DNA from 3 places in the Oceanobacter sp. 4_MG-2023 genome. Region 1 is predicted to be linked to each of the others. Evidence: predicted binding sites of a transcription regulator. Region 1 holds the regulator's gene; each other region holds the start of a gene.

Region 1 (10,991 bases):
GAAATGGTCAGCTATGTACGTAGCCTGTCCGGCCTGAAGCATGATGAAACGCTGGTGGAAGCAGCAGCGCCCAAGTTCATGCAAAACTGTGCCATTTGTCACGGCGCTGATGGTAAAGGTAACCAGATGATGGGTGCGCCAAACCTGACCGACGAAATCTGGTTATATGGTGGTTCCAGTAAACAGATTGAAATGACTTTGCGTCATGGTCGTAACGGTAATATGCCAGCTCACAAGGAAATCCTTGGTGACAATGCAGATGCCAAAATTCATCTGCTGGCTACCTACGTGTATTCACTGTCTCACCAGTGATTCATGATTGTCGCAACCAGCCTCTCACACCAACACGATGTTGAGTTGTGACAATGAACAGGAAAAAAGCGGCCATTGGCCGCTTTTTTTAGATATATCAACCGTATACGAACTATATAATCACACCATTATATAGATTTGCTGACGCTCCCGAAGGTGCCCGTTTGAGGCGCCACCTGCTACGCCAGCCAACACAAGCAACCAAGGTGATTAGCTGCCATGAGTAACATCCCTGTCAAAGACGTCACGCCGAAAACCGAGAGCATGTACGCCAAGCGTGAAAAAATATATGTCCGGGAAATTATCGGTTTTTTCCAGAAACTGAGAACCTACAGCCTATGGGCATTAATGCTAGGATACTACGGCACCGTATGGATTAACTGGGGCGGTCGCCAGGCCGTCTATTTCGACTTGCCCGCACGCCAATTCAATATCTTTGGTGTTACCTTCTGGCCCCAGGATTTTATTCTGTTGTCCTTCGCACTGATCATTGCAGCCTTTGGCCTCTTTACCATCACCAACCTGGCAGGAAGGGTCTGGTGTGGCTACACCTGCCCCCAGTCAGCCTGGTCGTTCCTGTTCATGTGGATAGAAGAACGGGTTGAAGGCAGCCGTAACCAGCGTATCAAGATGGACAAGGGCAATATGTCCCCCAGCACAATGCGTAAAAAAGCACTCAAGCACACCCTCTGGCTCTTTGTTGCACTGGCTACCGGGGTCACCTTTGTTGGCTACTTCTCTCCTATCCGTGAATTGATACCGGATATGTTGTCAGCCGACCTCAATGGCTGGGAAATATTCTGGATCGCATTTTTCACCCTGGCTACCTACATTAATGCTGGCTGGATGCGTGAACAAGTGTGTATCTACATGTGTCCTTACGCTCGTTTCCAGTCTGTTATGTACGATGCCGATACTCTCGCCGTATCCTACGACCTGAACCGTGGCGAGCCACGGGGCAGACGCACCAAAAAAGCCAAGCAAGAGACCGACACCAGCCAGCTGGGCGATTGTGTCGACTGCTCCCTCTGTGTTCAGGTCTGCCCCACCGGCATTGATATTCGTGATGGTCTGCAATACCAGTGTATTGGCTGTGCGCTCTGTATCGACGCCTGCGACTCCATTATGGACAAGCTGAACAAACCCAAGGGGTTGATACGCTATACCACCGAAAATGAGCTGGAAGGCCAAAAAACGCACCTTATGCGCCCCAGACTGCTGGGTTATGCCTTTATGTTGTTGGTGATGATGGGAGCCTTTGTCTATGCCATTGCCAGTCGGGTGCCGTTTGAACTGGATATTGCCCGGGATCGCGGCAGCTTGTACCGCGTTACACCGAACGATACCGTCACCAATAGCTACACCCTGAAAATGATGAATATGTCGCAGCAACCGCGTACCTATCTCCTCAAGGTTGAAGGGCTGCCAAACGCCACCATGGATGCTCCAGACACCTACAACATTCGGGTTAACGAATTGCGCGAGATCTCCGTCAACCTTGAAATTGACCCAGCAATCGCCAAATTACCATCCAGTAAAACCAATATTGAGTTTATTGTGGTAGACCAACAAAGCGGCGAAGAAGTCGCCCGTGAAGAAAGCCGCTTTATCGCACCAAGAACCTAGTCAGCCATCAGGCGACTATCGGCTTGCGCCAGAAAATCCATTCTGGCGCAGCAATGTCACTCCAAAAGCCTGTTGTTAGATCAACTGCATCCAATTCTGCCATTGATCGGACAACAGGAATGACAAAGTTGCTAGAGAGTCGCCGTCCAAGTGGTTACACTTGGGCGGCTTTTTTTTCGGGCAGTGGAACTCAAAAGCAATACCATACCCAAACAGACCCTGCCAGCAGTCCAGACCCAGAGAGCACTATGAAATCAGATACCCAGCCAGCCCAACCCTGGTACAAAGAGCCATTGATGTGGCTGGTTGCCGGAATTCCTGCCGTTACCGTTTGCTGGGGTGTTGTCATGATTACCCTGGCGGTCAGCAGCAAGGATTCACTGGTAAGCGACAGCTACTATAAAGACGGTGTCAGCTATACCGAAAATGTCGAAATGGACCATCAGGCCAGCCGTCTGCAGATCCGTAGCAGTCTGGTGTTTGCCAATCATGAAGCCCGCCTGGTTCTCGACGGCCAGCTGGAACAGGAGCCAGATACCTTATTGCTGGAACTGATCCACCCAACCCTGCAAGAGCGGGATCTTGAAATCATTCTGCAGCGCACAGAGCCCGGGCTTTATATTGCCGCCGCCGATATACAACTGCCATCCCGGCGTTATGTCTGGTTACAAAGCCCGGATCAGGGCTGGCGGATACGCTCCACAGAACAGCTGGAATACAGCAAGGTCGTACAACTGAACGCCCAATGACAGAGCATGCCAATAACACCCGGTGCTTTCACTGTGGTGAAAACGTCAGCCCGTCTGACGAAAAACGCTGGTCAGCCCTGATTGATGGTCAATCACAGCCCATGTGTTGCCCGGGCTGCAAGGCCATTGCCGAAACCATTGTCGCCAGCGGCCTGAAAGACTATTACAAGCACCGCACCGCGCTGCCAGAACTGTCTCCCGCCGAACTGGACGACCATGAACTGCAAGCACGGGAATCACTGGCGCTATACGACAGCGAGGCCATGCAGCAACGTTTTGTTGCCCGGCTGGACAATGGTATGGCAGAAGCCACCCTGGTGATCGATGGTATCAGTTGTGCAGCCTGCGCCTGGTTAATCGAACACCGTCTGAATGCGCTGCCCGGCGTTGACCAGGCCGTCCTCAATCTGTCCAACCACCGCCTGGTGGTACGCTGGGAACCAGAGAAAATACCGGTTTCCAGTCTGATCGAACAAATTTACCGCCTTGGTTACCGCGCCTCCCCTTTTTCTGCAACCGCTGCCGAACAGCAACGTCATGTCGAAGGCAAGCGCAGCATCCGCCGTCTGGCGGTTGCTGGCATCGGCATGATGCAGGTAATGATGCTGGCCGTCCCTCTGTATGTGGGCATGGTGCCGCAATACGAATTTTTTATGCGCCTGGCCTCCATGTTACTGACATTACCTGTGGTGCTGTACGCAGCCTGGCCTTTTTTTGAAGCCTCAATCCGGGACCTCAAAACCCGCCACCTGACCATGGATGTACCGGTTTCCCTCGCGATTGCCCTGGCATTTTGTGCCAGCATCTGGAGCACGTTCAACCAGGGCAAAGAGGTCTATTTTGACTCCGTCTGCATGTTCACCTTCTTTTTGCTGCTGGGCCGCTTTCTGGAAATGCGCGCCCGTCATCGCATGGGAAAATCCGGTAACAACCTGCTGACGCTGCTGCCCAACGTCGCTCTGAAACTCAGTGACGACACCCCAAACGCCACCGAAACGGTTATTGCCAGCGAAGAAGTCAGACTGGGAGATTTGCTGCTGATCAAGCCCGGTCATGCCATTCCTGCCGACGGCGTTGTGATCCAGGGTCGCAGCTCCGTCGACGAAGCTGCCCTGACGGGCGAATACCTGCCCGTCACCAAACGTAATCAGGATCACCTGATTGGCGGCACCATCAATATCGAAAGCCCGATTATCATGCAGGTCACAGCCACCGGAGCGGAAGCCCAGCTGTCGACCATTGTTCGCCTGATGGATCGGGCACAGCAGGAAAAACCCCGAATAGCCCTGATCGCCGATCGGATTGCCAGTCGTTTTGTTGCCGCCGTCTTGCTGATTTCGTCGGCTGTTTTTCTGTTTTGGTGGCAACAGGGTAACGATCACGCCTTTTTTATCGCCTTGTCGGTACTGGTCGTCACCTGCCCTTGCGCCTTGTCGCTGGCAACACCAACGGCGCTGACAGCGGCCACCGGCGCGCTACGAGAGGCCGGATTACTCATCAGCAAAGGCCACGTACTGGAATCCCTCCCGACCATCGACCGGGTAGTATTCGATAAAACCGGCACCCTCACCCAAGGCAAGCTCACCATTGAAGACGTCGTTCTGGCGGGGGAACTGGACAGCGACCAGGTACTCGCCATTACCGCCGGACTGGAAAAATCCAGCAGTCACCCGATTGCTCGCGCTTTTCGCCGGATTCGTCCCGACACCGTCACCGAGGTCCAGCAACACACCGGGGCTGGCATTCAGGGGCAATGGCAGCCAACAGCAGAACAGTCATATGCCGTCCGCTTTGGCCGCCCCGACTTTGCCTTGCCTGACCACTCCTCACTGGATACCAGTCAGTTGAACCATCAGGAAGGGCAATGGCTGCTGCTCAGTGTCGACGATCAGGCTGCAGCCTGGATCAGGCTCGGGGACAGCGTCCGAAAATCCGCCACCAGCCTGACCCAGGGCCTGCGCCAACGCAAAATCAAAACAGCCTTGCTCACCGGCGACCCCGGCGCCTCAGGTCAACAACTGGCAACACAGCTGGGTATTGACGACGTCCAGATCGGCTTGTCACCCGAACAGAAGCTACAACAGGTACGCCTGTGGCAACAGCAGGGAGAACGTGTATTAATGATTGGCGATGGCATCAACGATGTCCCGGTACTGGCTGGGGCCGACATTGCCATTGCCGTCAGTGACGCCACGGACCTGGCCAAAACCAGCGCCGATGCCCTGGTCACCAGCGGCCGCCTGGACTGTGTATTACAGGCTCTGGACACCGCCAGCCGTACCCGCCAGGTGATCTACCAGAATATCGCTTGGGCGCTGCTGTATAATCTGCTGGCCTTGCCAGTGGCAGCGGCAGGTTATATTCCTCCCTGGGCCGCAGCCATTGGCATGTCATTCAGTTCGCTTTTGGTGGTCAGTAATGCGCTGCGACTATCCCGGACGACCAAACCGGATGTATCCGGTCACAATTAGCACACTCAGCCACAAGGCCAGATTATAATGGCTTCCACTCGCTTGGTTTGATGGACATAACATGGATATTATCTACATACTTGTTCCACTTTCGATCGTCCTGATCAGCATTGCCACGCTGATTTTTTTCTGGGCAGTGCGCAGCGGCCAGTTTGATGATATGGAATCTCCGGCTCACAGAATTCTCTTTGATGACGATGACGATCCCGCAAGCACCCAACCCGCAGCAACCGACACAACACCAGCACCCCATACCACGGCAACCGATAAAAACCCATTGTGATTGAACCACTCTCCCTGTTAACCGCCCTGTTGCTGGGCCTGTTTGGCTCCAGTCACTGCCTGGTAATGTGTGGCGGCATTGCCGCCGCCATTGGCACCCGCTCACAACAACAACCGCTACTGACAGCACTGGCTTTTAACAGCGGTCGTATCACCAGTTACGCCTTTGCCGGCCTGCTCGTCTCGCTGCTTGGCTTATGGCTACAACAACTGAATGATGTACTGATGCTGGCATTACGTACACTGGCCGCCATACTGCTGGTGCTGATGGGGCTCTACGTTGCCCGCTGGGCAAGCTGGCTCACCCGTATCGAACAAGTTGGCCAATATCTATGGCAAAGGCTGCAGCCTGCTACCCGCCCCTTGATGACACAATATTCGATCAGCAGTCGCTTTCGCCTTGGACTGCTATGGGGCTGGCTCCCTTGCGGACTGGTATACAGCACTTTGAGCTGGGTCGCCGCCAATGGTGATCCCCTCAAAGGGGCACTGACCATGTTCTGCTTTGGCCTTGGCACACTGCCTGCCCTGTTCGCCAGTGGCCTCGCCGCCACCAGCCTGAGCCGATTACTCAGTCACAGCCTTAGCCGTATCATTGCCGGACTGTTACTGATTGGTTACGGCGTTTGGACTGCAGCAGCCATCTGGTTATAGTAGCCAGGGTCGTTATTGATCAGCGACTGATCATCCGTTGACAATACCTTGACTCAATACCTTGACCAATGTCTTGACAGCCACTCGTCGAGCTAAGACCATACGAAAATTAATGGAACACGGTTCTTCCCTACATAACGGAAAACCCGACACGGTGAGCTCAATGAAAACAAACCAAGCTGCACAGCCTGCGCACCCTCCCTTGCGCGGTAATCAACCCCACTGCCAGACTTGCTCCCTGAACGCACTGTGTCTGCCACTCTCGCTCAGTGACACAGATATGGAGCGACTGGACGATATCATTCGCCGCGGCCGGCCCATTCAAAAAGGCCAGCTGTTATTCCAGCAAGGGGATGAATTCCAGTCCGTGTTTGCGGTACGTACCGGTGCCCTGAAAACCTACACCCTGGCCAGTAATGGCGAAGAACAGATCACTGGCTTTCATCTCGCCAGCGAACTGATTGGTCTGGCCGGTTACGATGCCGGTGATTACCCTCTCACCGCCAAAGCGCTGGAAACCACCACCGTCTGTGAAATTCCGGTTCATCAGCTGGAAAACCTGACTGACGAACTCCCCGACCTGCGCAAACAGCTGATGCGCACCATGGGCAACGAAATTCGTCACGACCAGAACATGATGTTGCTGTTGAGCAAAAAGAACGCCGAAGAACGTGTAGCCTCGTTTTTGCTGGATATCTCCAACCGTTACGCTCGACGCGGTTTCAGTGCCACCCACTTCCGCCTGCCCATGTCGCGGGTCGACATCAGCAACTACCTTGGCCTCGCGGTAGAAACCATCAGTCGGGTATTCACCCGTTTCCAGAAAAATGCCCTGATCGAAACCCAGAGCAAGGAAATCATCGTTCTGGACATGAACAGCCTGTATGAAATGGCCGGACTGAACCCACAAATTGAATGTGACGAGAAAACGCCAGCGGAATAATCCCGCACAGCGTGCCGTTACCCTTCTCAGCGGTAACGGCAAAAACCCCTTATATCCTTGTTTCTGTGCCCAGTTTCATCCCTGAACCCGCTAACCGGCCACCGCGTTGTTATTGGCTGGCAACAGTTACTGACGCCAGCCAATCTATTCGCTAGAATTCGCCGCCTGATTTTTAGCCAGTGTTCCGCCCCAGAATGCTCAGGAGTTTTCCAGCATGACCGCCGATGTCATTGATCGCAAAGCACGCACCGAATTCAACAAACTTCATAAACGTTTGCGCCGAAACGTTGGCAAGGCGATTGAAGACTATTGCATGATCGAAGAAGGTGACCGGATCATGGTATGCCTGTCGGGCGGCAAAGACTCCTACACCATGCTCGATATCCTGATCAGCCTGAAAAAAAGCGCCCCGGTCAACTTTGAGCTGATTGCCGTCAATATGGACCAGAAACAGCCCGGCTTCCCCGAACACGTGTTACCCGAGTATCTGGGCAAACTGGATATTCCCTACCATATTGTTGAAAAAGACACGTACAGCGTGGTCATGGATCTGGTGCCGGAAGGAAAAACCACCTGCGGCCTGTGCTCCCGCCTGCGTCGCGGCACCCTCTACGGCTTTGCTGAAAAAATTGGTGCCAATAAAATCGCCCTGGGCCATCATCGCGACGACATCATTGAAACCTTATTCCTGAACATGTTTTACGGCGGCAAACTCAAAGCCATGCCACCCAAGCTGCTCAGCGACGATAAAAAGCACGTTCTGATCCGTCCGCTGGCCTACTGCAAGGAAAAAGACATCCAGGCTTATTCGACCGCCATGGAGTTCCCAATCATCCCTTGTAACCTGTGCGGCTCCCAGGACAACATGCAGCGCCAGAACATCAAGAATATGCTGACCGAATGGGAAAGGGTACAACCAGGCCGCAGCGAGAATATCTTTGCTGCCATCTGCAATATCGCCCCCTCCCAGCTCGGCGATCTCAATCTGTTTGATTTTGTCAATTTGCAACAACAACAAGACCAGACGCACCTGGCCACCCGGCTCGATATCGTCACCATCGATTAAAGGCGCGTCCGGCCCCTGGGCAGCTCCTCACCAGACAGCGCACCCAACCTTCAAGGGAGAACCATGGATACCAATATCATCACCCCTGAGGGGTATGCAGAACTGGAGCAGGAGCTGGATTATCTCTGGCGAACTGAACGCCCGGAAGTCACCAAAAAAGTGACCTGGGCAGCGAGTCTGGGCGACCGTTCTGAAAATGCCGACTATCAGTACAACAAAAAACGGCTGCGAGAGATTGACCGCCGGGTGCGCTATCTTAGAAAACGGCTGGACGCTGTACGGGTCAGCGAATACCACCCCAGTCAGGAAGGCAAGGCCTATTTTGGTGCCTGGGTTACCCTGATGGACGAAGAGGATAACACCTTGCTTTTCCGTATCGTTGGCCCGGATGAAATCTACGGCAAAAAGCATTATGCCTCTGTTAATGCGCCGGTTGTCAGAGCGTGTCTGGGGAAGTCAGTCGGTGATGATGTGTTCATCAAAACAGAAGAAGCAACCCGGGAATGGGAAATCACCGCCATTCGTTACGATACCCCGTTATAACAAGAGACGAGGTTGGCCGCTGTTCTGATCCAGAAACCGGCTGGAAGCTGGAATCCGTGATTTACACCACAATGGCCTGATGAATCATATGATGGATCATGGCTTTGAGTTTCGCCGGGCGTACCGGCTTGTTCATCAAACGATAGCCCAGCTCCCGCACTTCCTGTTTCAGCACATTGGTGTAATTGGCCGTAATCATCAGCACCGGCGCATCCAGCCCCAGATCGGTACGCATCTGCCGAACCACATCCAGCCCGGTGACGCCATTGTCGAGATGATAATCGGCGAGAATCAAATCAATACCGGCATCCAGCTCTGGTTGTTGCACCAACAGTTCTTCGTAGCTACGCGCGGTGATCACCTCAAAACCCCAGCCACTGAGCAACACCGCCATGGCCTGACAGATCGATGCTTCATTATCAATCACCAGCGCCCGGCGTCCCCGAAATTGCTGATTGCCCAACAAGGCCAATCCCGGTGTGGTTGCCTTGCGGGACAGCTGGCGGCGACCATAAGGCACCAATACCGAAAAACAGGAGCCAAAGCCAAGTCGGGACTGCACCTTGATCGGATGCCCCAGAATACCGGACATTTTATCCACGATCGCCAACCCCAAACCCAGACCCTTGTCCCGCGCCGTGTCTTTCTGGCTGCCGCGATTAAACTCAAGGAATATCTCCTCCAGCTTGTCTTCGGCAATCCCCACACCGGAATCCCAGACCTGTATTTCCAGCCCTTGTGGACGACGGCGACAACCGAGAGAAATCTTGCCCTCACGGGTATAACGCACGGAATTGGTCAGGAAGTTACGCAGAATACGGGCTAACAACTGTGAGTCGGTCAGGATCACCGCCGAAGTGGCGACAAACTCAAACGCCAGCCCGGAATCCGCTGCCAGCGTACGATATTCATTGGCCAGATTCCCCAACAGGTCCCCGGCACTGAAAGCCGTAATATCGGGTTTGACGACCCCGGCATCCAGCTTGGAAATATCCACCAGCGCCGCCAGCAGACTTTCGACATCTTCGAGTGAATAATTCAGCGAAAACACCAGTTGCCGGGTACGCTCATCCAGATTGTGTTCCATCAAGGAAGCACAAAACAGCCGCGCAGCATTCATCGGCTGCAACAGGTCATGGCTGGCCGCGGCGAGGAATTTGGTTTTGCTGTGGTTGGCTTTTTCGGCTTCCTGCTTGGCATCCCGCAAGCGATGCTCCATTTGCACCCGCTCTTCGATTTCCTGCAGCAGCTGGCCATTCAGCTCCGTCAGCTCCTTGGTGCGGTCTTCGACCCGTTGCTCCAGATGTTGATAGGCCTGGGTCAGTGCCTCGGAAGTCCGGCGGATTTCAGTAATATCCTGAATCAGCACATAAAACCCCTGCACCTCTCCCTGACTGTCGATTTCCGGCACATAGTTTTTGACCACATGGCGGATTTCACCATCCGGAGCGGGATCGGTGATTTCAAAATTCACACTGCGCCCACTGAGCGCCCGTTCGATATAAGGCCGCAAGCGCCGCATCTGCTCCGGCTGGATAATCTCTTCCATGCGGCGGCCGAGGATATCTTCGCGCTCATAACCGTACCAGGTTTCATAGGCACGGTTGGAAAACATAATACTGAGGTTCTTGTCGACATACCCAATCAGCGCCGGCACGGTATCGGTGATGACCCGGATACGTTGTTCACTCTCGGCCAAGGCTCTTACCGCCCGGCTGCGTTCGGTGATATCAGTATAGGTATTGACGAACTCACCATCGGGCATCGGATGGGTACGGATTTCCAGCACCCGGCCATCCGACAACACCTGCTCCAGCTGCAGGCAAGGCCTGCCCTGCCCGTCTTTTGACAAGGGGTTGAGGTCATCCACTTCGGTCAGCTGCATCATGCCAGAGAAACTGAAGCCGGACTCCAGCACCGCCTTGCTTAACCCGGTCAGTTCGGCAAAGCGGTGATTCCAGGTTTCCAGGTGCTGGGCCTGATTGACCAGCACCACCCCCTGCGAAAGGTTATCGAGGGTATTTTGCAGGGTACGGGACTTGGTCGCCAACGCCCGTTCGCGCAACGCCCGTTCATTTTCGATCAGCGCGCTGATGTCCTTGTACAACACCACCAGACCGCCATCCCGTGTCGGCCGTTCACTGACATGCACCCAGGCACCGCTACGCATATGGAAGACCTTGCCATCCCCCGGCAAGGCACCATAACCGGTGCTGACCGCTTCACCATAATAACGGTCAATCAAGCGGTAGTGCTGCGACAGTTTATGGATCTGCTGCTGTTCCATACCGGGGGAAATTTCAATACCGGAGCATTGCCAGAACTGGTTGAAACGGGAGTTAGCC
Region 2 (10,991 bases), on a different contig from region 1:
ATGGGCATCAATATGCTGGTGACACACGAGTCTGCCGGTCTTGCCATACTGGAGCCGGTGTTACAGGCGATTGCCTTTGCCCGTCGGCAAAAGCTGGATGATGAAGCCGCCCCCTGGGCTGGCTTGCCACTGGTTTGTCGTCATGACCCTGCCGCTCCTGAAATGACAGAACTCTTGTTGTCGCAAAGTGCCGATCAGATGCGGGTGCTGTTGATCCCGGATGGCAATACTGCGCAGGCGGCTTTAAAGAGCTGCTACGGTGAGACTGGAGTGGTGATGCAGCTAGTCATTCCGGATGGCCCGGTTGCCTCTATTATGACACCGGCGATGGCAGAGCAGTTGGTCAGTCATGGGGCTGTGTGTTTGCATGGGCATTGTGCTGCGGAAATTCAGCTGGTGGCCAGTGGTTATCAGTCTTTGCAGCAGGCATTACAGATCAGTGAGCGCTTGCAACAGCATCAACGGCCACATTCATTGGTGTACTTGCTGGAGCCTGGCCGGTTTCGCCACGCCAGGGATTCAGCCGAAGCCGGTTGTCAGGTTGACGATCAAATTATCAGTGGTCTGTTCCCCGAGATTGTACGTCAGCGTCTGGTTTTCTGTGATATGCGCCCGGAAGTGTTTATTGGGCATTGTCGTCGCCTGCATCTGGATAGCAGTCAGGTACTGGGGTTCAGTAATCACCCTGCGGCGCGGCTGGGCGAAATACCACAAGCGAATGCATGCAGCTGGTTGCACGGCCTGGTTCGGTTGGCGTTATCTTTGGGGCTGCCAGAAGCAAGCTGGTTGACGGAGTCGGAATGGCAGTCGTTACAGCGATAACGTTGATCTGACACACAGGGATGGTGGTAAGGGGTTGCAGTCATAGTGACTGGTGTTGTGGCTGGTGTTGGGACTGTCTGAGTGCAGGGCTGGAAAAGAATAGAAAGCTTGATATCAGAACTGAATAGCCAGCATCTGAAGAAGATCAGCCATCAGGGTCAGGAGCTGACACCTGATGGCTGGAAACCATCAAAACGATATTACATCGTCTTACATATGGCCGGTTTCTTCGTAACGTTGGTGCCAGCTTAATGCTTCACCCAGCAAATGCGGAGTATGCATGCCACGACCACTGGCGCAGGCGCGATCAAAGTAATCGCGCAAGGCTGGGCGGAAGGCTGGATCGGCACATTTTTCTATAATGACGTGTGCACGCTGTCTTGGAGACAGACCGCGCAAATCCGCCAGACCGTGTTCGGTAACCAGAATCTTGACGTCGTGTTCCGTGTGGTCAACGTGAGAAACCATTGGCACGATGGCAGAGATGGCACCGTTTTTGGCGGTTGATGGCGTTACAAAAATCGACAGATAACCGTTACGGGCGAAGTCACCGGAACCACCAATACCGTTCATCATACGGCTACCCATAATGTGGGTAGAGTTGACGTTGCCGTACATATCGGCTTCGATCAGGCCATTCATGGCGATCACGCCCAAACGACGAATCAGTTCCGGGTGGTTACTGATGTCTTGCTGACGCAAGATGATCCGTTCCCGGTAGAAGTCGATGTTATTGTTCAGCTCGTCCATGGCGGTCGGGCTGAGTGAGAAAGCGGTAGAAGATGCGGCTGCCAGAGTGCCGGATTTCAGCATGGCCAGCATGCCGTCCTGGATTACTTCGGTAAAAGCAGTCAGCTGTTTGAATGGGCCGGCATCAAGACCTTCCAGTACGGCGTTAGGAATGTTGCCCACACCGGATTGGATTGGCAGCAATTCTTTCGGCATACGTCCCAGAGCAATTTCCTGCTCGAAGAATTCGAGGATATGGCCGGCAATGCGGCGCGAAATTTCATCTGGTGGGTTAAACGCTGAATTGCGATCGGGAGCGTGGCTTTCAACAACCGCAATGACTTTCTCGGTTGGGCAATCCAGATAATGCTTGCCAATACGGTCGGTCGGCTTGCTGATCTGGATAGGTTTGCGGTTCGGCGGCAAGGCAGTACCGTAGTAGATATCGTGCATGCCTTCCAGACCAGCACTTTGAGCGCTGTTGACTTCCAGAATGATGTGGTCAGCTTGTTCGATCCAGGTCTTGTTGTTACCAACCGCAGAGGAAGGGATCAGGCGACCATCTTCAAGTACACCAGTGACTTCGATGACGGCAATGTTCATTTTGCCAAGGAAGCCGGACCAGGCGTACTGGGATACTTCGGACAGGTGGATATCGATGTAATCCATGCTGCCGTTATTGATTTTTTCACGGCAGATTGGATCTGATTGGAAAGGCAAACGCATATTGATGCCGTTGACGGCCGCCAGCTTACCATCCAGTTCCGGTGCGGTTGACGCGCCAGTCCAGATGTTGATGCGGAATTCTTCGCCAGCGTTGTTCAGTTTTTCTATACGATCAGCCAAAGCAGCAGGAATGGCTTTAGGGTAACCTGCGCCAGTAAAGCCGCTCATGCCAACGGTGCTGCCAGCAGGTATCAGTGCGGCGGCGTCTTCGGCAGACATAAGTCGATCAGAGAGTGCCGTGCAGAGCATGCGTGAATCTGTAGCCATAGAAAAGTCCCGGTTATATAAAGAGTAATATCCGATTGGCGTATTTCATGTCTTTTTTATGCCAATACGTGCCAAATAGTATGGCTTTATGCGTGCTAAGTACCATCTTTCGGTATCGACTTAAGTCTATAAAAACAGTGTGTTGAGTAAAATGACATAATTGTCAGGTGGTTTTTTTGCAAAACGGGCGGGAAATACCGCTGTAAGCGTAAAACGCTGAGGGCAGGGCGAGCTTATCTTATAACGTTGCGGTATTGGCTGTCGGTGATACGTTAGTTAGTTATACAAAAGACAGTAGAGAACAGCACCGGTGCAAGCCTTGCAGTCGTTAGTTTTGCACCGATGCTGTTCTCTCGAAGACTACTGGGCGATAGACTGGTTCACCACCGCCAAAACGGCATTCATGCTGGCGCTTAATGTGTCTTCGTCTTCTGCCGCGCCAGTGTAGCGTTGGCCATTGATATTGGCCTGGATAAAGGCGACAGCCCCGGCATCCGAACCTTCACCGGATGATTGCTCATCAAATTGCACGATCTGGACCGACACACCTAATGCGCGGTGGATGGCGTCAGTAAAGGCACTGATCGCACCGTTGCCGTGCCCGTGCAAGCTGATCAGGTTGCTGCCGTCGTTAAGGCAAGCCTGAACGGCGGTCTGGCTGCCACTGCCTTCAAGGGTGTAGCTGTCGAGTTGCAACTGGCCATGGCTGGTCATAAAGGTGCGGCGGAACAAGCTGACGATATCGTCGGTTTGCAGTTCGCTGGCACTGCGTTCAGCCAATGCCTGCACAGGTTGGGCCAGTTCAATCTGTACCCAGCGTGGCAAGGTGATGGCCATTTCCTGCTCAAGCAAATAACTGGCTCCTCCTTTGCCCGACTGGCTGTTGACCCGGATGACAGACTGGTAGCTGCGACCGATATCTTCCGGATTGATTGGCAAATAAGCGACATCCCAGTGTTCACTCGCTGTTTGCACGGCGAGGCATTTACGGATGGCATCCTGGTGGCTACCGGAAAAAGCGGTATATACCAGTTCTCCAAGCCAGGGGTGGCGCGGATGGGTCTTGATATTGGTACAGGCTTCGACGGTGCTGATAATGTCGTCAGCCATGCTGATATCCAACTGCGGGTCGATGCCCTGGCTATAGAGGTTCATGGCCATGGTAACGATATCCATATTCCCGGTGCGCTCACCATTGCCCAGCAAGGTGCCTTCTATACGATCGGCTCCGGCCAGAATGGCCATTTCCGCTGCGGCTACGGCACAACCCCGGTCGTTATGGGTGTGGATGCTGATTAACAGGCTATCGCGTTTTTCAACATGATCACAAAACCATTCAATTTGATCAGCAAATACATTGGGCATGGCCGATTCAACCGTGGCAGGAAGGTTGAGGATGATTTTTTTCTCGGGAGTGGGCTGCCAAACATCAATGACGGCATTACACACCTCGACGGCGAAGTCGACTTCCGTACCGGAAAAGCTTTCTGGTGAATATTGGAAGGTCCAGTCTGTTGCCGGATAGTCCCGTGCGACTTGCTGTACCTTGGCAGCGCCTTTGCGGGCAATGTCGATGATACCGGCCTTGTCGAGGTTAAAGACTTTCTGGCGCTGGACCGGAGAGGTTGAGTTGTACACGTGCACCACGGCGCGGCGCACACCATCAAGGGCTTCGTAGGTGCGTTCGATCAGATCATTACGCGCCTGTACCAACACCTGGATCGTGACATCATCCGGAATACGATTTTCTTCGATCAACCAGCGGACAAAGTCGAAGTCCGGTTGTGATGCAGCAGGGAAGCCGACTTCAATTTCCTTGAAGCCCATATCGACCAATAAGTGCCACATTGCCTGTTTCTGGCTAACGTTCATGGGCTCAATCAACGCCTGGTTACCATCACGCAGGTCGACAGAGCACCACAGCGGAGCCGCCTTGATTTCCGCATTGGGCCAGCGGCGATCGCTTTTCCGGATAACAGGAAAACGCGGGTATTTTTCCGGATTGAAGTCCGGGTTGCTGTATTTATGATGACTCATGGTGGCTCCGTACTGGTATTCAGATTGCTGTGATGAAACTGGGTACAGTGTAAAGTGAAGTACGGGATGAAAGATTGTTAATTGTTGTGGTTTTGCACGGTTGTTTTTGTGAATATTGTTCTATATCTTGAATTGTTGGTGATAAATTGCTGAGTTGCTTTTAGGCTTGGTAAAAGATGCTTTTTCTGCGGCTTCCTCAAAGATATTGATGGAGAGATTTGCATGAGTCGATCTGCTCGTGACCTGGTTGTTCTGGATCGTACCGATCGGCGTATTCTGGCGCTGTTGCAGCAGCATGGAGCCTTGTCGAACCTGGAGCTGGCTGATCAGGTTGGCTTGTCTCCCTCGCCCTGTTCTCGCCGGGTCAAGGCATTGCAGGACAGCGGCGTGATTGAAGGGTATCGTGCTCATGTCAGCTCCCGAAAACTGGGCCTGGATTTGCTGGCGTTGATACATATTAATATGGACAAACATACACCGGAACGATTTGCTACCTTTGAGGCTGCGGTGGATGCTTGCCCTGAAGTACTGGAGTGTTATCTGATTACCGGTCAGTCGGCAGACTATGTACTCAAGGTTATTGTCCGTGATATGGAAGCCTTTCAGCAATTATTGCTTGGAACGCTGACTCGTATTGAAGGTGTCAGCGGTGTTCATTCCAGTTTTGTAATGCGTAAGGTGGTCGATCGCAGTGCTTTGCCACTGGATTAGCAGGCCAGTGTTGTGATGCAGTGTCGTTTTTGCCGAGTGTCCGCTCCAAACAGCGGCAGCGGAGGCGGCTATACTCAGGTAGAACCAGCGGAATCAGGCAATGGCAACTGTGATACCTCAATTTCCTTCAGCAGCAAGTAAACTGACAGGCTACATTCTTATATGCAGCCTGGTTCTCAGTGTGCTGTTTAGTGCAGTACAAATTCGCATCGATTATCTAATAGAAAAAGAACGTTTTCAGACCAATCTGGATACCTTGCTGGTGTATCAGAGCGATCAGCTGGCATTGGCACTGCAGCAATACCATAACACCGCCGTTCAGCTGATTTTTGAAGGGTTGATGCTGGATCGCTCCATTGTGTCAGTGTATGTCGACGATGACTTGTCTGGTTATAGCCAGCGGCGTGGACTGTCGGCTGATGATCTGAAAAATGATCTGCTGCAGCCTTACTTGCTGGAAAAAACAGTCGACCTGCTCGGCAATAATCTGGTGGAAGCACATTTTGAAAAAATAGGCAGTTTGACCGTCTGGATTGATAAGCGTGAAATTCATACCGAGTTTCGAGAACGAGCAGCGATGACCATGGCACTGGAGGTGGTACGCAACCTTTTGCTGGTGCTGGCGCTGGTGGTGATTTTCTATCAGCGACTGACTCGCCCGCTGGGTGAGCTGATTCGGCAACTCCAGGGGATTGTCCCTGGTTGTACTGAGCAGCCCCCGGTGACATGTCAGGAAAGGCTGTGTGAATTGCAGGCATTAACGGGCAAGATCAATTACTTGTTAACGTCTACAGCAGCGGAGCTGCGGCGTTGCCAGCAAGAGGAGCAAAACGCCCGTCAAGAGCAGCAAGTGCTGGAACATGAGATGCAGGCTTGTAACAGGGCGTTAAAAAACAGCAAGAGCCAGCTGCAGCAGCGTTTTGATGAACTGGAGCGTACCCAGCGACTGTTGTCTCACTCGCAGCAAATGGCATCGTTGGGGTATCTGGTTGCGGCCATTACAGAAGAATCCAATCAGCCACTGGCCGAGTCTGAGCAGCAAGTGAAGCAATGGCTGGCATCCGATGGTCGCGATCATCCTCCGGGCCAGCTGGTCAGGCTCAGAACCAATCTGGAGCAAGTCCACCGGAGAATCAACGAACTACATGTTCTGGCCAGCCCAGAGCCTCGACAGAGCCTGGATCTGGCTGCCTTGATGCAGAAGGTGGTCGCGGAGCAGTCGCTCAATGAACGTATCAACCTGGTAATTGAAACAACGCCTATCCCCGGAATTGAATGTGTTGAGAGTCAGGTTCGTCTGGCATTTCGGCAGCTGCTTGCCAATGCCCGTGAAGCCCTTGGAAGTGATCCGGGCAAGATAACCATTTGCCTCGAAACCGTGAACGACACGGTATGTGTATCCATCCGGGATACCGGGGAGGGCATGGATGCTACCGCGGTGAACAGCTGGATCCATGCGGATTGGGGAGTGCCGGAAAACGGCTTGGGGTTGGCGGAGGTCGCTATTGTGATGGCTTATCATAGTGGGGATTTGACCATTGATAGTGAGTTGGGAGTCGGTACCCAAGTGATGCTGACATTTCCTGTGGCAACGTTATCGAGCAGTGCCAGCTCTGCGGCAGGTTGATTTGCCGAATGGCTGTGAATGATTTAGCGTTGCGGTAGCAACAATGAGGAATCACATGGCCAAGCAAAAAAACAGCGGTGGACTGGTCTATTCCACTGAAATTGGACGTACCTGCCCCGCATGTCGGGAAGCCGTGGCACAGTGTCGCTGCGGAGAGCCAGAGCAACCCCAGGGTGACGGGATTGTGCGTCTGGCACGAGAAACCAAAGGGCGTGGTGGCAAGGTTGTGACTCTGGTGACCGGAGTGCCGCTGATCGGAGCCGAGCTTAAGACACTGGCCAAAGAGCTGAAAAAGAAATGTGGCGTTGGTGGTGTACTCAAGGATGGTGTTATTGAAATTCAGGGGGAGCAGCGTGATTTGCTGATGTCTGAGCTGACCCGGCGTGGTTTTACGGTGAAAAAATCTGGCGGATAATAAGCCCGATACATGACACTGCCTCATTAAACGAATGACGATCTGATGAATTGTCCGCCAGGTTTGATGTACTTCAAACCTGGCCCAACAACCTGATTATTTGTTTTGCCAACACGATAAGCTGATGACTTCAATAGCATGCCGGAGTCTGCGCTAATGGAAGAAATCAGCTTGTTTCTGGAACGCGGCGGTGAAGTGATTTACCCCATTATGGCGGTTATCTTTTTACTCTGGGCGTACCTGATCGAACGCACCTTGTATGTGGTGGCAGTGCACCCGGCACGATGCGCCATTGCACAGCAGGAATGGTGTTCCCGTTCTTGTAAACACAGCTGGATCTCTCGACAGATTCATCAGGAACTGCTGGCCAGTTTGACGATGGGGCTGGATGCAGGATTCACTACTATCCGGATGTTTATTGTTATTTGTCCTCTGCTGGGTTTGCTGGGGACGGTCACAGGCATGATTGAAGTATTTGATGTCATGGTGCAACTCGGTGCCGGTAGCCCCAAACCCATGGCGGCTGGTATTTCCAAAGCCATCTTGTCAACGGTTGCCGGTATGGTGGGCGCGATCACAGGCTTGCTGGCACAAACCGTCTTGAGACGGATTATTGAACACGAAAAACGGCGCATCAAAACGGTACTGGCTTTCGATTAGGCAGTGGGTATCATGCTGCCTGTTTTAACAGTACAGACGCCAAACCATGGGTTTAATAACCGTCGTGAGAGAAATAACAGCCGCAGGCAAAATCAGTGAGTCATAAGCCGATGTCATCACAATCGCTGATCAGCAGTGATGAAGAAGCCATGACTCTGGCGCTGGCCTTGGCGCAAACCGCTGCTGACGATGGTGAAGTACCGGTCGGTGCCGTGGTTGTGCTGCATGGTCAGGTGATTGGTCGTGGACGTAATCGCCAGATTACCGATCTTGACCCCAGTGCCCATGCCGAAATGCTGGCAATACGCGAAGCTGCCGCCACCATTGGTAACTACCGGCTCAGTGGTGCTTGCCTGTACGTTACCCTGGAACCCTGCACCATGTGTTATGGCTTGTTGGTTCACAGCCGTATCGAACGTCTGGTGTATGGGGCATCTGAACCGAAATCCGGTGCGGTTCACAGTGCCATACCGCTAGCCGCTAATCCTGTCTTTAACCATACCTTCCAGATTGAGAGTGGTGTGATGGCGGCAGAGTGTGGCCAGATGTTGTCGGCTTTCTTTGCTGCACGGCGAGCGGCGCGCAAACGCCTGAAAGCGCTTGCCCGACAACCGGACACTTCCGACACTCCCATTCAAGAGGAACCGGATGCATCGGACCATCATTCAGGCAAGCCGTCAGGCTGCGATGCTGGCGGAGAGACGGCTTGTTAAGTTAAAGTGCATTTTGGCGTTATTTATAAAGCGCGCAGCCACAGGTATCAGCAAAAGCCTGCCATCCGGTATTTTGTATCTGGTTTGGGGTCACCATCAAAAACGCCCCGCAAGAGCGAGGCGTTAGTCGGAGACTGAGAGATACGTCAGTCAGAGTCGGGGAGCGGGCCAGCACTATCAGGCGTTATCAACGGCCTGATTCAGCATGGTGTAAAGCTCATCTTTCAGTGCAACACGACGCACCTTCAGCGTTTCAAGACGTTCATCAGAAGCAGCTTCTTTTTGTTCTTCTATATGGCGTATTTCCTTGTCCAGCACATCGTATTCTTCGAACAGCTTGGCGAAATGACGGTCATTCATCTTCAAATCACGAATCTGTTCACTCAACTCTGGAAAATCGTGGTGCAGGTCATGGGCTTCTATCGGCATGTAAATCTCCTTGGTGACTGCATTCAGGATAACGCCGGCCAGTAAGGCAGTCTTGATACAGGTCAGATTCAAAGACAATGGCTATGCTGCGTGGAAGGCTATTGCAATCATGAAATCACAAGCATGAGCCGGAGATCTGATGCTTGGGCTTGTATTGCCTTTTTCTGGTTGGCTGATCCGCACAAACTCTTTCCGTAGGGGTTATATTTTGTGCAAACTGCTTAGCTCTGAATAAGGTGTTTGGTAGTGGTCATTTTTTATCGTAAAGGCTCTGGGCCTTCCTCATAGGACCTGTAGCGCGGGGTACAGGCAATAAAAAACCCCAACTGATAACAGTTGGGGTTTCGTATTTGGTGGAGATGGCGGGAGTTGAACCCGCGTCCGCCAATCCTCCACTAGGAGATCTACATGCTTAGCCGTCTCTATTCATTTAGTTCGTCACGGCCCGAGGGGCAGGGCGTTCAGAACGAGCTCGATTGGTTTTAACTCTTCAACTCCGAGCGAAGCATCCAAGCGATCCTATAGGGCTTAGCCCTCGTCCCCCTGTTATAGGCACCGGGGTTCAGAGGTAAGCTGCAATTAAGCAGCTAGTGCGTAGTTTTCGTCGTTTGCGACTATATAAATGTAAAACGTTTGATTTACGAGATCGTCTTACCCTCTCGGCATGCACCACTAGCTTTGTAATCAACGTCGAATCCGGATCATCCCCAAAATCGGTGTTGTTCAGGCTTGTGAGCCCAGGGCAACAGCCCTTCTGTCCAGTCAGAAACCCATAGGCTTTTTTATCGGCCAGGTTCCCTTGCAGGTAATGTTCTGACTGTTGTGGCAACGCAGTATTTCGCGTAGCAAGAGCGGAACTATACGTCTATCCGTGGGTTTTGCCAAGTACCTATCGAACCAGTACCTGGAAAACAGGATAAATCAGCGTACCGAGTGTTTCATGATGCGTTCTTTTTGTTTGGCCCAGTCGCGGTCCTTGCTGGCGGCGCGTTTGTCGTGGGACTGTTTGCCTTTGGCCAGGGCGATTTCGGCCTTGACGCGATGGCCTTTCCAGTAAAGGGCGGTGCAGACGCAGGTATAGCCTTTGGCCAGTACTTTTTGCTCCAGCCGTTCGATTTCACGGGCGTGGAGCAGCAGTTTGCGCTCTCGTCTGGGTTCCGCAATGATGTGGCTGGATGCCTGGTTCAGCGGCGTAATCAGTGCGCCGGTGAGCCACACTTCGCCTTTGTGGAAGGTGACGTATGAATCCAGTAGCTGGCACTTGCCTTCTCGCAGTGCTTTGACTTCCCAGCCGCTGAGCATCACTCCAGCTTCTTGCTTGTCTTCAAGGAAATAGTCATGGCGAGCCCGTTTGTTCAAGGCGATGGTCGAGCTGGCGGCTTTTGGCTTTTTTTTGGTACTCATACTGTCAACAGGAATGTCTCTGGGCGGTGTGGGACTTGTCTGGTCGGATGCTGTGGCATCAGCGTCTGTTTTTGGCGTTGTTCTCAACTTGATACAGCTGAAGAATTTTTAACAATACAGCCACAGGTTGGTCAGGAGAATAACATGAATTCAGATAAAACCGGTATGAGTGGTGTGAGGTGTTGATTGGGATCTGGATTCTGACTGCGTTGCCAGCCTGGGGAACATTCGCTGGCCAGTGGTGAACGGGTCATTATGGCGTGTTTTTTATCAAGGAGCTTTGGCGTGGAAGAATGGAAGGCCACACGCAGGGGTTTCTCTCAGCTAACATTTTATTGCCACTCAGTGGTATTCTTTGCGCAGTTTTTGTTGGCTGGGTTGTCTGTTGCCCGTGGCTGTTGGGCTGTTTTTGATGAATGGTTTACGGTCTCGATGTTGCCTTGGCGGCGGT
Region 3 (10,991 bases), on a different contig from region 1:
AAAGTTTGCTCGGCATCGTAAACCCGGACGTGAATATCGGTCGGGCACCAGCCATTGGCGGAGTCAACATCATCAGGACAGGCGGAACTGAGACACAGCAAATCGCGCTGTGCCTGCATCAGGACGTAATCCCCCGGCCGCGACCAGGGTTCCTCGCCATACACCGCACCACAGTCACTGACAGTGGTATTAAAAAAGAAATTGATCGCAGGCCAGCCAGCACGGGGGGCAATCTGCCAGTCGCGCAGCTGGGTATTGAAATTGTCGGTACAGCTGGCATGACCAAAATAACCGGCGTCTTCATAAAAACGTGGCGTACAGGCCAGCATAAAGCTGTCGTGGCGACCGACGGTGTCTTGCACCACTTCCAGCATGATTTTCAGATTCTGGTCATAAAAACGCGAGTGCAGACCCGGCGTCGGCAAGCTATGCCCCATCATGGTACGGGTCGCCACAGCATCCAGCATGGGAATGTCATGCGGAGATATTTCACCACGTCTGGCGGCTTCTACAGCGTCCAGGTCAAAGGCGATAAAATCGGAGCTTTGCTTGCCCTCGACATCAATCACCTGAATCCATTGCCCGGCCTTGACGGTATAGGCCCGGGCTGTGCTGTCGGGAATATGTAAATCCTGTACCGGTGGTGCCAACGGTTCCGGCAGGTTACCCGCAAATCGCGTGCTGCCGTGGCCAATTTCCACTTCTCCGGGGGCAATCTGGCTATCCACCGCCATCGGGGCCGCCGGGGCCACCACCACCAGGGTCTGTTCCCGTTGCGCGGTCAAGGTGCAGCCGGCCATGATGGTCTCGGCAGGGATGCTCAGCACATCACTCAGATGCCCGGCCACCTGCCAGTCTTGCAACTGCTGACGAGCCTGCAGCGAGCGGCTGTCGCCCTGCTCCAGCAGACTCAGGGTGCCGTCGGCCACAACCGGTGTCAGCGCCAGGGTGCTATCGTTGGCGGTCAGCGCCGGCGCTGACACGTCATCACAACGAATGATCTCGACGCCTTGCAGTGGGTCGCTGCCGCTCAGTATCAGGGTATCCCCTGGTCGTAACAGCAATCGCAACACCATCTGGCCACACAGCCGATAACGGCGACAATGGTCTGGAATCCGGGATTGAGTCTGTGGTTGCAAAGCAAACGCCATAACAACTCCTGCTGGCTCTCACGTCATTCTGTGCGTCAACCCAGTGCAATTCCGGCCGTCCGGAGTCACTCTGGTGCATATTCGCCGTCAGACATACACAAAGCCTGGTTAACAAATGGTGGAAACAGAGCGGGTGTTGCTGTTTCCCTTCGGTTAAAAATATTTACTCAAGGGATTGTTGGTCTCAATACTCAGGAAGGGATACTCACTTGAGAATATTCCTTATCAAGGGGGATATAACGGGACAAATATCAGCCAAAATATCGAAACTGGCACAGCACCTGCTACCTGTCTTGCCCAAAGGTATTCTCTGGTCGTCGATCACGTCGCGGCCGGGACCATAATCGGAGGGAAATTCGATGACAGTGATTCAATCGAATGGCATGGCCCAGCCAATATCTGGCCGACTGCAGCGCTTGTTGGAATGGGTGATTTCATCACAACAAAGCCGTTACATCACTCCCCGACCTGTGCCTGCCGATGCACCGGAATTTACCCAGCGCCTGCTGCCTGATCTCGCTTGTGATATCTCCAGCTGCACTCAGCCGGCAACCGAACTGGCCACACTGCTGGTGCCACTACAATCCTGGTTGCAACAGCAGTTTCATCCGACCCGCCCCGACAGCCTGCTGCAAGCACTGTGGTTACCCGGTAGCCAGGACAACGGTTACCGCTGCGTCATGCTGGCCAATAGCGCGGAGATCACTCCGGTTAGCGACCCTGTTCATGTGCTGTTGCCTGCTGGCCACCGGATGCAATCCCTGACCCTGAAACAAGGGACAGCCTGGTTACTGGTGAACGGACAACATATCAAATCCCGAGACCAGGAATCGCTGGAGCAATGCCTGTCGCTGCTCGGCGAGCAACTGTGTCGTGGCCTGAATGGCTGGCAGCAACAGCAACAACGGCTGCAACAAGCACTGAAAGATGAGCGCCAGTGGCACGCCGCCGAATTACATGACTCTGTCGCCCAGGTACTGGGATACCTGCGCATGAGCAGTGCCCGCTTGGCCAAACGCTGCGATAACAGTGCCGAACTGTCAGCTTTGTTACCTGAAGCCCAGGACCTCTCCGAGCAATGTCTGTTTGCCTATCGCCAGACCCGGGAACTGATTGCAACTTCCCGCCTGTCAACGTTGGCCAGTGAACTCGGTAATGAGCTCAATCAGCTGGTAGAAGAATTTGAAGAGCGTTCAGCACTGGTGTTTGAGCTGGATAATCGTTGCGAAAATCTGCCTCTGGATGACCACCAGGCCACCCAGTTGCTCTATATTGTGCGGGAATCTGTGTGTAATCTGGTGCGCCACGCTCATGCCAGTCATGCCCGTATTCGTCTCTATCAGGAAGCGGACGGCACACTGGTTTGTGCGATAGAAGATAATGGGCGCGGCATTCAGGCAGCCGCCAACAATGGCAGCTTCGGGCTACAGATCATGCAGGAGCGGGCACAGCGTATCGGTGCCAGCCTGACGATCGGTTCCCGCCAGCCCAGCGGTACTTGTGTCCGCTTGCAGCTGCCACTGACCCATCCACTCACTCAGGCCCGACACGACCGCCTGGCTGAACCATCCTTTCGGAAATAGCATTATGACTCCGTCATCCGGTATGACACCTGGTAGTCCACCCGGCCACTCATCCATCCCCCAGGCTGCCGCCCGTGTGGTGGTGGTTGATGACCACCCATTGTTTCGCCGTGGTGTTGTCCAGCTGCTGAACGACAGCGACCAATTCAGCGTTGCCGCCGACCTCGAACACGGTGGCGACCTGCTGGCCGTGCTGGCGCAACATCGGCCACAGCTGGTACTGCTCGACCTCAATATGCCAGCAATCAGCGGCCTCGATTTACTTCGTCAGATTCGCCAGCACGAGATCGATACCAAGGTGGTGGTGATTACTGCCTCCGAGCATGACAGCGACCTGTTTGAAGCCCTCAGCAGTGGTGCCGATGGCTATCTGATGAAAGACACCGCCCCCGACGACATGCTGTCCCAGCTGGACGGGGTGTTAAGTGGCGAAGTCGCCCTCAACAATCACAGCGTCACCCTGCTGGCTCAAGCCTTCCGGCAACCAGGGCCAGGCGACCAGGATATCAGCCCTGCCACCACCGAATCCGACACACGGCTCCCGGGCGGCGTTGATCTGACAGCACGAGAGCGCCAGACCCTGACCCTGATTGCCCAAGGGCTGAACAACAAACTGATTGCCCGCGAACTGGGGATCAGCGACGGCACCGTCAAGGTCTATGTCAAAAGCCTGCTGCGTAAACTGAATCTGCATTCGCGGCTGGAGCTGGCTGCCTGGGTACACCAGCATCCGGATGCCGTGAGCCTGACGCTGTGAGCTGGCTGCGCCGTCAGTCCCGATCATTGCGGCACGCGGAGTCTGCGACGACCGATCTGCAACAGTTGCTCGACAGCCTGAGCGATGCCGTCTTGCAGCTCGACCAGCTCGGACGCCTGACCTACGCCAACCAGGCCTGGCAGCAACTGAGTGGCCACACCATTACGAGCAGCCTGAACCAACCACTGGCTGATTTTCTGCACCCGCAGGATCGTGCCGCCTGGCTACAGCTGCTTAACGGCAGCAGCGACCTGACTGCCAGTGGTCCGTATCCGCCGCTCAAGTTACGCCTCGCCAGCCCGGACCGGCAGCCACTCTGGTGTGAATTACGCCTGCAAACCCTGGGGCCGCAATCACCAAAGACCCGGCAATATTCTGCCACCCTGTGTGATATCTCTCTTCAGGAGCAGGAAGACCAGCAAAACCGTGCGACCCAGCGTGGCCTCAATGCTCTGGTGTCGCGCCTGCCAACAATGATTTACCGCTCTCGTAACGACCGCGACTGGACCATGGAATACGTCAGCGAAGGCTGTCTGGCCCTGACAGGGTACAGTGCCGACGATCTGGTCAGAATGACTCAGAAAAGTTATGGCAGGCTGATTCATCCGGCGGACGTCGACTACGTCTGGCAGCAGGTACAGGAAGCCCTGTCACAGCGCCGCAGCTTTGAACTGAACTATCGGCTGTTTCATACCAGCGGCCAGATGAACCATGTCACGGAAAAAGGCCATGGCGTCTATAGCAGTAACGGCAATGTCCTCGCCGTTGAAGGGGTGATTTTTGCCCGATCAGACTGGCACGATCAGGTCAAGTCAGCCTGATGGCAACGTCACCAGCCGCAGGCCTATAGCCCATAACGTTCTATTTTCTTGATTAACCCTTGCCGGGAGATACCCAATTGCCGGGCGGCCCGGGTACGGTTGCCGCTACATTGCAACAGCGCCTGCCCGATCAGTCGGATCTCCAGCGCCCTGACCTGCTCATCCAGGCTCGCTTCACTGAGAGGCACCTCAGCGACCGCACACTCGATGGCGGACGCTGGATTTCCGGCCACCGCTCCTGCCGTCGCAGGATACAGCAGCTGAATATCCTCCAGGGTGATTTGCCCCTCTGGGCAAATGGACGCCACGCTTTCGAGGGCATTCCTTAATTCCCGAACATTACCAGGCCAGGTCTGGCTCCGGAACCAGTGCATCGCCTCCGGGCTGAGCTGCCAGCTTTTACCTTGCTGTTGCTGCAAACGCGACAGGAATGCCTGCAGCAATACCGGTACATCTTCCTGTCGCTCCGACAGTGGCCGGGTTTCTATATTGACGCCTTTAATGCGGTAATACAGATCTTCGCGAAATTCAGCACCGCGTACCTTTTCGGCCAAATCGGCATTGGTGGCAGAGACCACCCGGATATCGATGTGTTTTTGCTCGCGCCCTCCCACCGGGAAAAACGTGCCTTCCTGCAACACGCGTAATAACTTCACCTGCATTGCCAATGGCATTTCACCAATTTCATCCAGAAACAATGTGCCGCCATCGGCCAGGCTTAACAAACCGGCCTTGTCTTTTTCGGCTCCGGTAAACGCGCCTTTGACGTAGCCAAACAATTCACTTTCCAGCAAGTCGGCCGGTATCGCTCCACAATGCACCGATACAAAAGGCTTGTCCGAGCGATGACTCAGGTCGTGTAATGCCCGCGAGATCACTTCCTTGCCCGTTCCTGATGGCCCGGTGACCAGCACCCGCACGTCCGTGGGCGCGATACGCTCAATCAAGGCCCGCACTTTTTGTGCACTGGCCGAAAGGCCCAGATAGGCCGCCGCCCCTGATGGCTGCTGGCTGGACTGTTTCAGCTGCTGCAGCTCTCGCTCCAGCGTCGTCTTGATCAGCGCCCGCCGCACCACCACCGCCAGCATGTCAGGATCAATCGGCTTGGCGATAAAATCCCACGCTCCTTGCGCCACCGCTTGCAGCGCCAGATCACGATCGGCATGGCCGGTGATAATAATCACTGGCCGACCGTCAAAGTCAGCCATCGCCGCCAGGGTAACCTGGGGGTCAAACAGCGGCGGCATGGATAAATCCAGTAACACCAGGTCAGCCTCAAACGACACCAGCGCCTGACGGGCATCGTCCAGGCTGACGGCAGTTTTGACGTGATAACCCTGATTCGCCAACCAGCGACTGGCCAGCTCCCGAAATGCCGGCTCGTCATCCACCAGTAATATGCGTTGTTGTGTCTTGGCACGTGTCATAAAAGTTGCTCTGGCAAAAAGTCATTATTCTGTGTAACCACGGCAGCCGGTTCGACAGCAGATGCCGTTGCCGGGCGGCACGGTAACCGCAGATCAAACGTTACCGGCCAATCGCTATCCTTGCGGTGATAAATCTGGCCTTGATGGGCATCGACAATACGCCGCACAATCGCCAACCCCAGACCACTGCCGCCTGCCCGCCGAGTGACAAATGGCTGAAACAGGGCATCCCCTTGCAGTCCGGCATCCACTTCCGGCCCGTTGTTGTGAACGCGCACCAGCAGATATTGCCCCTCTTTCTCAGCCTCGATACACAAGTGGCCATCGGCCGCATTACGCAGGAACGACAGGGCATTATCGATCAGGTTAATAAACACCTGCTGCAGTCGTTGCGGGTCCCCTTCCAGCTCAAGTGTCTCGGCAATTTTCAGCTCACACACCACTCCGTCGGACGGAGCTTGCGCCAAGACATTCGCCACTAACGCCCGCAAGGGGATAACGCTGATTTGCAGAGTCAGACCGCCGGAATACACCAGCATATCGCTGACCAGCCGGTCTGCTCTCTTAAGCTGGGTTTGAATATGCTGGCGGGTGGCAGCAGGTGCATCATAAGCCGCCATCGCAATGATATTCAGGGGATTACGCAACTCATGCGCCATCGCTGCCGACAGGCTACCCAGCTCGACCAGGTGCTGTTCATCCAGCCGTTTACGCTCCGCCGCCGCCAGCGCCAGCGAATGCTCCAACAAACCACAACTGGTCGAGAACAGCGAGGCAAACACTTCCGCCGTCAGACGCATACCAGGGCTGGCATCGTCCCAACCCACCAACACAAAATGCCAGCCAGACGCTGATCGTGATAGCCGCAGCGCCAGCGCAGTGTGTTGGGATGGCTCCATCGGAACCGGCTTATCCAGCTGGATAGCGACCTTGTGGCGTATTTGTTGTGAGAGCAACTGCTCACCCAGACTGACCAGCTGAGACCAGTCTTCCGCTTCCTTTAACCGGGTTGACCAAGTCTCCAGCACAGTTTCATTCAGCGAAGCCCCCGGATAAATCAACCGCGATACCATCCGGCTTAACGGCTGATAGATAAATGCAGCCACCACCAATACCAGCAACGAATACAACCACAGTTGCCAACTGGGCACGTTCGCCAATGCCTGTAAACCGATACGTCCGGACACCACCCCGATCACCGCAATCAGACACAGAATCACCAACATCATGGACACCCACAACAGTGCCCGGTTGGCAAAAGCATTGACCGACAGAATCTGATAACGCACCACGGCATACACCAGCAGCAGCAAGTAGGTAGGCAGCAGCAACATCGGATAGGGAAACCAGCTGATGCCAAAAGAAGGAAAAACAAAGCTGGTAGCCAGTAGCAGCCCCCAGGCTCCTACACCAAACATCGCCAGAATCGATCGCTTTTTATTACCCGAATGACGATACCAGCCAAACAATAATACTGCGTGTGCCAGTATACCGATCAGTACGGTATAAGATAAATTCCAGACACCCACGTCGGTAAAGACAAAAAAGTAACGGATATCCAAGGTGCCAATAGAATCTCCGGCACCCACCCACCAGCTTTGTAGTACCACGGCAATACTGGTGGCATAAAACCAGGGAACCGTTTGATAAAGACGATCAAGTTTATCTTCTCTGGCAGCACCGGAGTTTACAAACCGAATCGCAAAGTGCAGGAAAAAAGTAGGCATCAGTGGATTGGCCAAAATTATATAAATACCAATACGTTCATAACCATGAAACAGCACCACATGGCCAAAACACCACACCGCCATCATGATGGCAAAACCAGCCAAGGCTTGCAGGTCGCTTTGTTTGCGAGCACGCCAGAGTAGCCAGGCCGCGACCAAAAAACCGCAAACACTGGAGACCAACATGGCGATTTCAAACATCAATGAGAGCTTCAAACTGTCAACCTCGCTTACACCACCACAACAAACAATCGTAAACTTACTTTACAGTTCACACAAAAATTAATTTTTATCCTTAAAAATCAACAAGATAAAAACCAATAAAAATTGGCCTATCGATTGCTTGTAAGCAAATCATATTTCTTGATCTATCTCAAAATTTTATCTGTTTTTGGAGAAAGCAAAATGAATACTGGATTTTTCATGACGGAAGTCATCGCACTGTTCAGCATTGCTGGTTTGGCATTATTTCCTTTGGCCATCCAGAAAATGCGCACGCTGGCCAGCAACAAGGCCAACTAGCGGACGACTTGATCAATCATTTTTATCATTCACGGCTTTTGTTTTTTATAAAATATTAAAAGCTCTGGTTTAACACTATTGGAATGGCTATGGATCTCGACGTCGCTCTATTATCCAGATTGCAGTTCGCCTTTACGGTGAGCTTTCATATTATCTTCCCCAGCATTACTATTGGCCTGGCCACATTAATTGCTATCTGGGAAGGTTTATGGTTAAAAACCCACAACCCTTATTACTTGCAACTGGCCAAATTCTGGATAAAACCCTTTGCCATTACCTTTGGTATGGGCGTCGTATCCGGTATTGTTTTATCCTATGAATTCGGCACCAATTTTTCCAGGTTTTCGGAAATGACTGGCGCAGTATTAGGGCCATTAATGGCTTATGAAGTGCTAACGGCCTTTTTTATGGAAGCCGGTTTTCTTGGAGTGATGCTATTTGGCTGGCAGCGGGTTGGCCGCAAACTGCACTTCTTTGCCACCACGGTGGTGATGGTCGGCACCTGGTTTTCCGCATTCTGGATTATTGTTGCCAACTCCTGGATGCAAACCCCTGCCGGTTACATCATTGTCGATGGCCACTTTGAGGTGGCCAACTGGATGGAAGTCATCTTCAACCCCTCCATGCCCTACCGCCTGATGCATATGCTGATGGCCTCGTTGATCACCGCCACCTTTGTGGTCGCCGGTATCAGTGCTTACTACCTGTTAAAAAAACAGCATATTCCCTTCGCCCGCAAAGGCTTGTCCATGTGCATGTGGTTCGCTCTGGTCTTGACGCCATTACAAGCATGGGTGGGTGATATGCACGGCTTGAACGTCAAGGAGCACCAGCCAACCAAGCTGGCGGCGATTGAGGGCATTTGGCCTGCGGAAGAAAACAACGTACCACTACTGCTGTTTGCCATGCCGAACATGGCCACCGAATCCAACGATTATGAAATTGCGATTCCAAACCTTGGCAGCCTGCTGTTGACCCATAGCTGGGATGGCGCGCTGCAAGGCCTGAAAGCCGTACCGGCAGCAGATCGTCCCAACGTACCACTGGTGTTCTGGTCATTCCGGGTAATGGTCGGTATTGGCTTCGGCATGATCTGTATTGCCCTGCTGGCGCTGGCTTTACGTCGCAAGGAGCGCTTGTTTGAGAGCAAACCCTTTCTGGCACTGGTAACGCTGTTTACTCCCAGTGGAGTGATTGCGGTGCTCGCTGGCTGGTACGTGGTGGAAGTCGGTCGCCAGCCCTGGATTGTTTATAACCTGGTGCGTACCTCAGACATCGTATCGCCACTACCAGCCGAGCGGGTGTTGTTCACGCTGATCATGTTTGTGTTGATCTATACCTCCCTGCTGGGTGTTTACCTCTACTTCATGCGCAAATTGATTAAAAAAGGCCCACCCACCATGAACGCACTGGAAGAACAGTTGATTGGTATGGATGCCCCCGGCTATGCCCTCGCCTGGGTCAAAAACCTGAACCAACAAGAACGAGGAGCAAAATAATGGATCTGGCCTTGTTCTATTTTCTGTTATTGGGATTTTCCATCTTTATGTATGTGTTGCTGGATGGCTTTGACCTGGGGATCGGCATTCTCTACCCCTGGTTTGATCAGGATGGTGAACGTGATCACCTGATGCGCTCCATCTCACACGTCTGGGACGGTAATGAAACCTGGCTGGTATTTGGCGGCGTCATGCTATTTGCAGCCTTCCCTGCTGCCTATGCCGCGATTACCACGGTATTTTACCTGCCGATTATGCTGATGTTGTTTGCGCTGATTTTCCGGGGAGTGGCGTTTGAATATCGTTTCAAATCCGACACCTCGCGACCCTATTGGGATTTTGCCTTCAGCGCCGGTTCTGCCATTGCCGCTTTTTGCCAGGGCATGCTGCTAGGCTCTCTGGTGCAAGGTATTCCAGCAGGTAGTCACAGCCTGTCGAGCCTGCATTGGCTAACACCCTTTTCGGTATTGACGGGCTTTGCGGTTATGGCAGGTTACGCTTTATTAGCCGCCTGCTATCTCTATATGAAAAGTCGTGGCCAGATTCAGCAACACGCCGCCAAACTGGGAAAATACCTGCTGATGACCACCCTGTTCGCCATGGTGGCAGTGAGTTTATGGACCGTAATCAGCCAGCCAGCTATAAGGGATCGCTGGTTTACCGATAACCACTTTTTATTGTTGTCGCCACTGCCGATACTGACCTTTTTGGCAGCATTATTCGCCTGGCGAGGCCTGCACAACCACCAACACGAAAGCCGTCCCTTCTGGTGTGCCGCCATCATCTTTTTGCTCAGCTTTGCCGGATTGGTTGTTGGTCTGTTTCCCTATCTGATACCGGGCCAGCTAACCTTTATGGCAGCAGCATCCCCCGACAGCAGCCTGTACTTTTTATTACCCGGCGTGTGTATTTTTATCCCGCTGATTTGCCTTTATACCTTATGGGGTTACCGGGTATTTTCCGGCAAGGTAGAAGATTATCAGGAGGGTTATTAATGGATGTAACCACTATTAAAAACAAGATAGCCAGGCTCAAATCCTGGCAATGGTTTTTACTGCTGTATTTAATCGGTTTTACCGCCGTTTTTTCTATGTCCTACGGGATCAAACTACTGATGACCGGCTTGCCCTGAGCCACTCTGGTCAGGGACATCTTTTTAACTAGGACATCCACTTTTATTTTCCGGTGAAATTGGCTGAAATTGGGACACCGGAATAGATTGGGAGGAATAAATTGGGGCACCCATTTTTATTTTCAAGCTGCGGTATCCCACTTCAGGCTTTGCCAGACTAATCTGCCTGTTTTTGGTGGTCATTGGCAGGGCGAACTAGTGATAAAAAGGATAAATCTTGATCGTTGCGCGTGATCAAGCCTCAGAGTATGTCTCTGATCGTCGTACCTGGCTTGGGAAATTCGCGGTGAGTGATCCGGATCAGCCCGCCAACAGCTTCCTGGCAGATGCTATCCCGGTCGGCCGTTTGTAACCGAGTCGTTCGCAGGCAGA

Evidence for each region. Region 1 encodes FNR, which switches genes on or off when oxygen is low (the NO sensors DNR and NnrR bind a similar motif). Its sites were predicted from a motif close to TTGATNTANATCAA; they were not measured.
Region 2: the regulator FNR is predicted to act here: its motif matches at 9,189-9,202, upstream of Q8W24_RS10225 (YdcH family protein).
Region 3: the regulator FNR is predicted to act here: its motif matches at 7,830-7,843, upstream of Q8W24_RS12470 (cytochrome ubiquinol oxidase subunit I).

The regions. Positions count from the first base shown of each region.
Region 1 covers NZ_JAUYVV010000005.1:54,623-65,613, forward strand. Annotated here, with positions in the region: gene ccoP (cytochrome-c oxidase, cbb3-type subunit III) at 1-312, shown strand, start outside; gene ccoG (cytochrome c oxidase accessory protein CcoG) at 532-1,938, shown strand; gene Q8W24_RS05580 (FixH family protein) at 2,187-2,687, shown strand; gene Q8W24_RS05585 (heavy metal translocating P-type ATPase) at 2,684-5,158, shown strand; gene ccoS (cbb3-type cytochrome oxidase assembly protein CcoS) at 5,220-5,441, shown strand; gene Q8W24_RS05595 (sulfite exporter TauE/SafE family protein) at 5,438-6,094, shown strand; gene fnr (fumarate/nitrate reduction transcriptional regulator Fnr) at 6,258-7,037, shown strand; gene ttcA (tRNA 2-thiocytidine(32) synthetase TtcA) at 7,252-8,103, shown strand; gene greB (transcription elongation factor GreB) at 8,167-8,646, shown strand; gene Q8W24_RS05615 (NahK/ErcS family hybrid sensor histidine kinase/response regulator) at 8,708-10,991, opposite strand, start outside.
Region 2 covers NZ_JAUYVV010000012.1:26,871-37,861, forward strand. Annotated here, with positions in the region: gene Q8W24_RS10185 (hypothetical protein) at 1-822, shown strand, start outside; gene Q8W24_RS10190 (acetyl-CoA hydrolase/transferase family protein) at 1,033-2,544, opposite strand; gene Q8W24_RS10195 (2-isopropylmalate synthase) at 2,905-4,581, opposite strand; gene Q8W24_RS10200 (Lrp/AsnC family transcriptional regulator) at 4,804-5,292, shown strand; gene Q8W24_RS10205 (sensor histidine kinase) at 5,393-6,919, shown strand; gene Q8W24_RS10210 (translation initiation factor Sui1) at 6,975-7,334, shown strand; gene Q8W24_RS10215 (MotA/TolQ/ExbB proton channel family protein) at 7,491-7,994, shown strand; partial or broken gene tadA (tRNA adenosine(34) deaminase TadA) at 8,105-8,590, shown strand; gene Q8W24_RS10225 (YdcH family protein) at 8,885-9,136, opposite strand; RNA gene ssrA (transfer-messenger RNA) at 9,488-9,845, opposite strand; gene smpB (SsrA-binding protein SmpB) at 10,058-10,540, opposite strand.
Region 3 covers NZ_JAUYVV010000017.1:62,289-73,279, forward strand. Annotated here, with positions in the region: gene Q8W24_RS12440 (DUF1989 domain-containing protein) at 1-1,151, opposite strand, end outside; gene Q8W24_RS12445 (sensor histidine kinase) at 1,511-2,734, shown strand; gene Q8W24_RS12450 (response regulator) at 2,739-3,491, shown strand; gene Q8W24_RS12455 (PAS domain-containing protein) at 3,488-4,312, shown strand; gene Q8W24_RS12460 (sigma-54 dependent transcriptional regulator) at 4,336-5,739, opposite strand; gene Q8W24_RS12465 (sensor histidine kinase) at 5,736-7,682, opposite strand; gene Q8W24_RS12470 (cytochrome ubiquinol oxidase subunit I) at 8,078-9,487, shown strand; gene cydB (cytochrome d ubiquinol oxidase subunit II) at 9,487-10,482, shown strand; partial or broken gene Q8W24_RS12480 (transposase) at 10,920-10,991, opposite strand, start outside.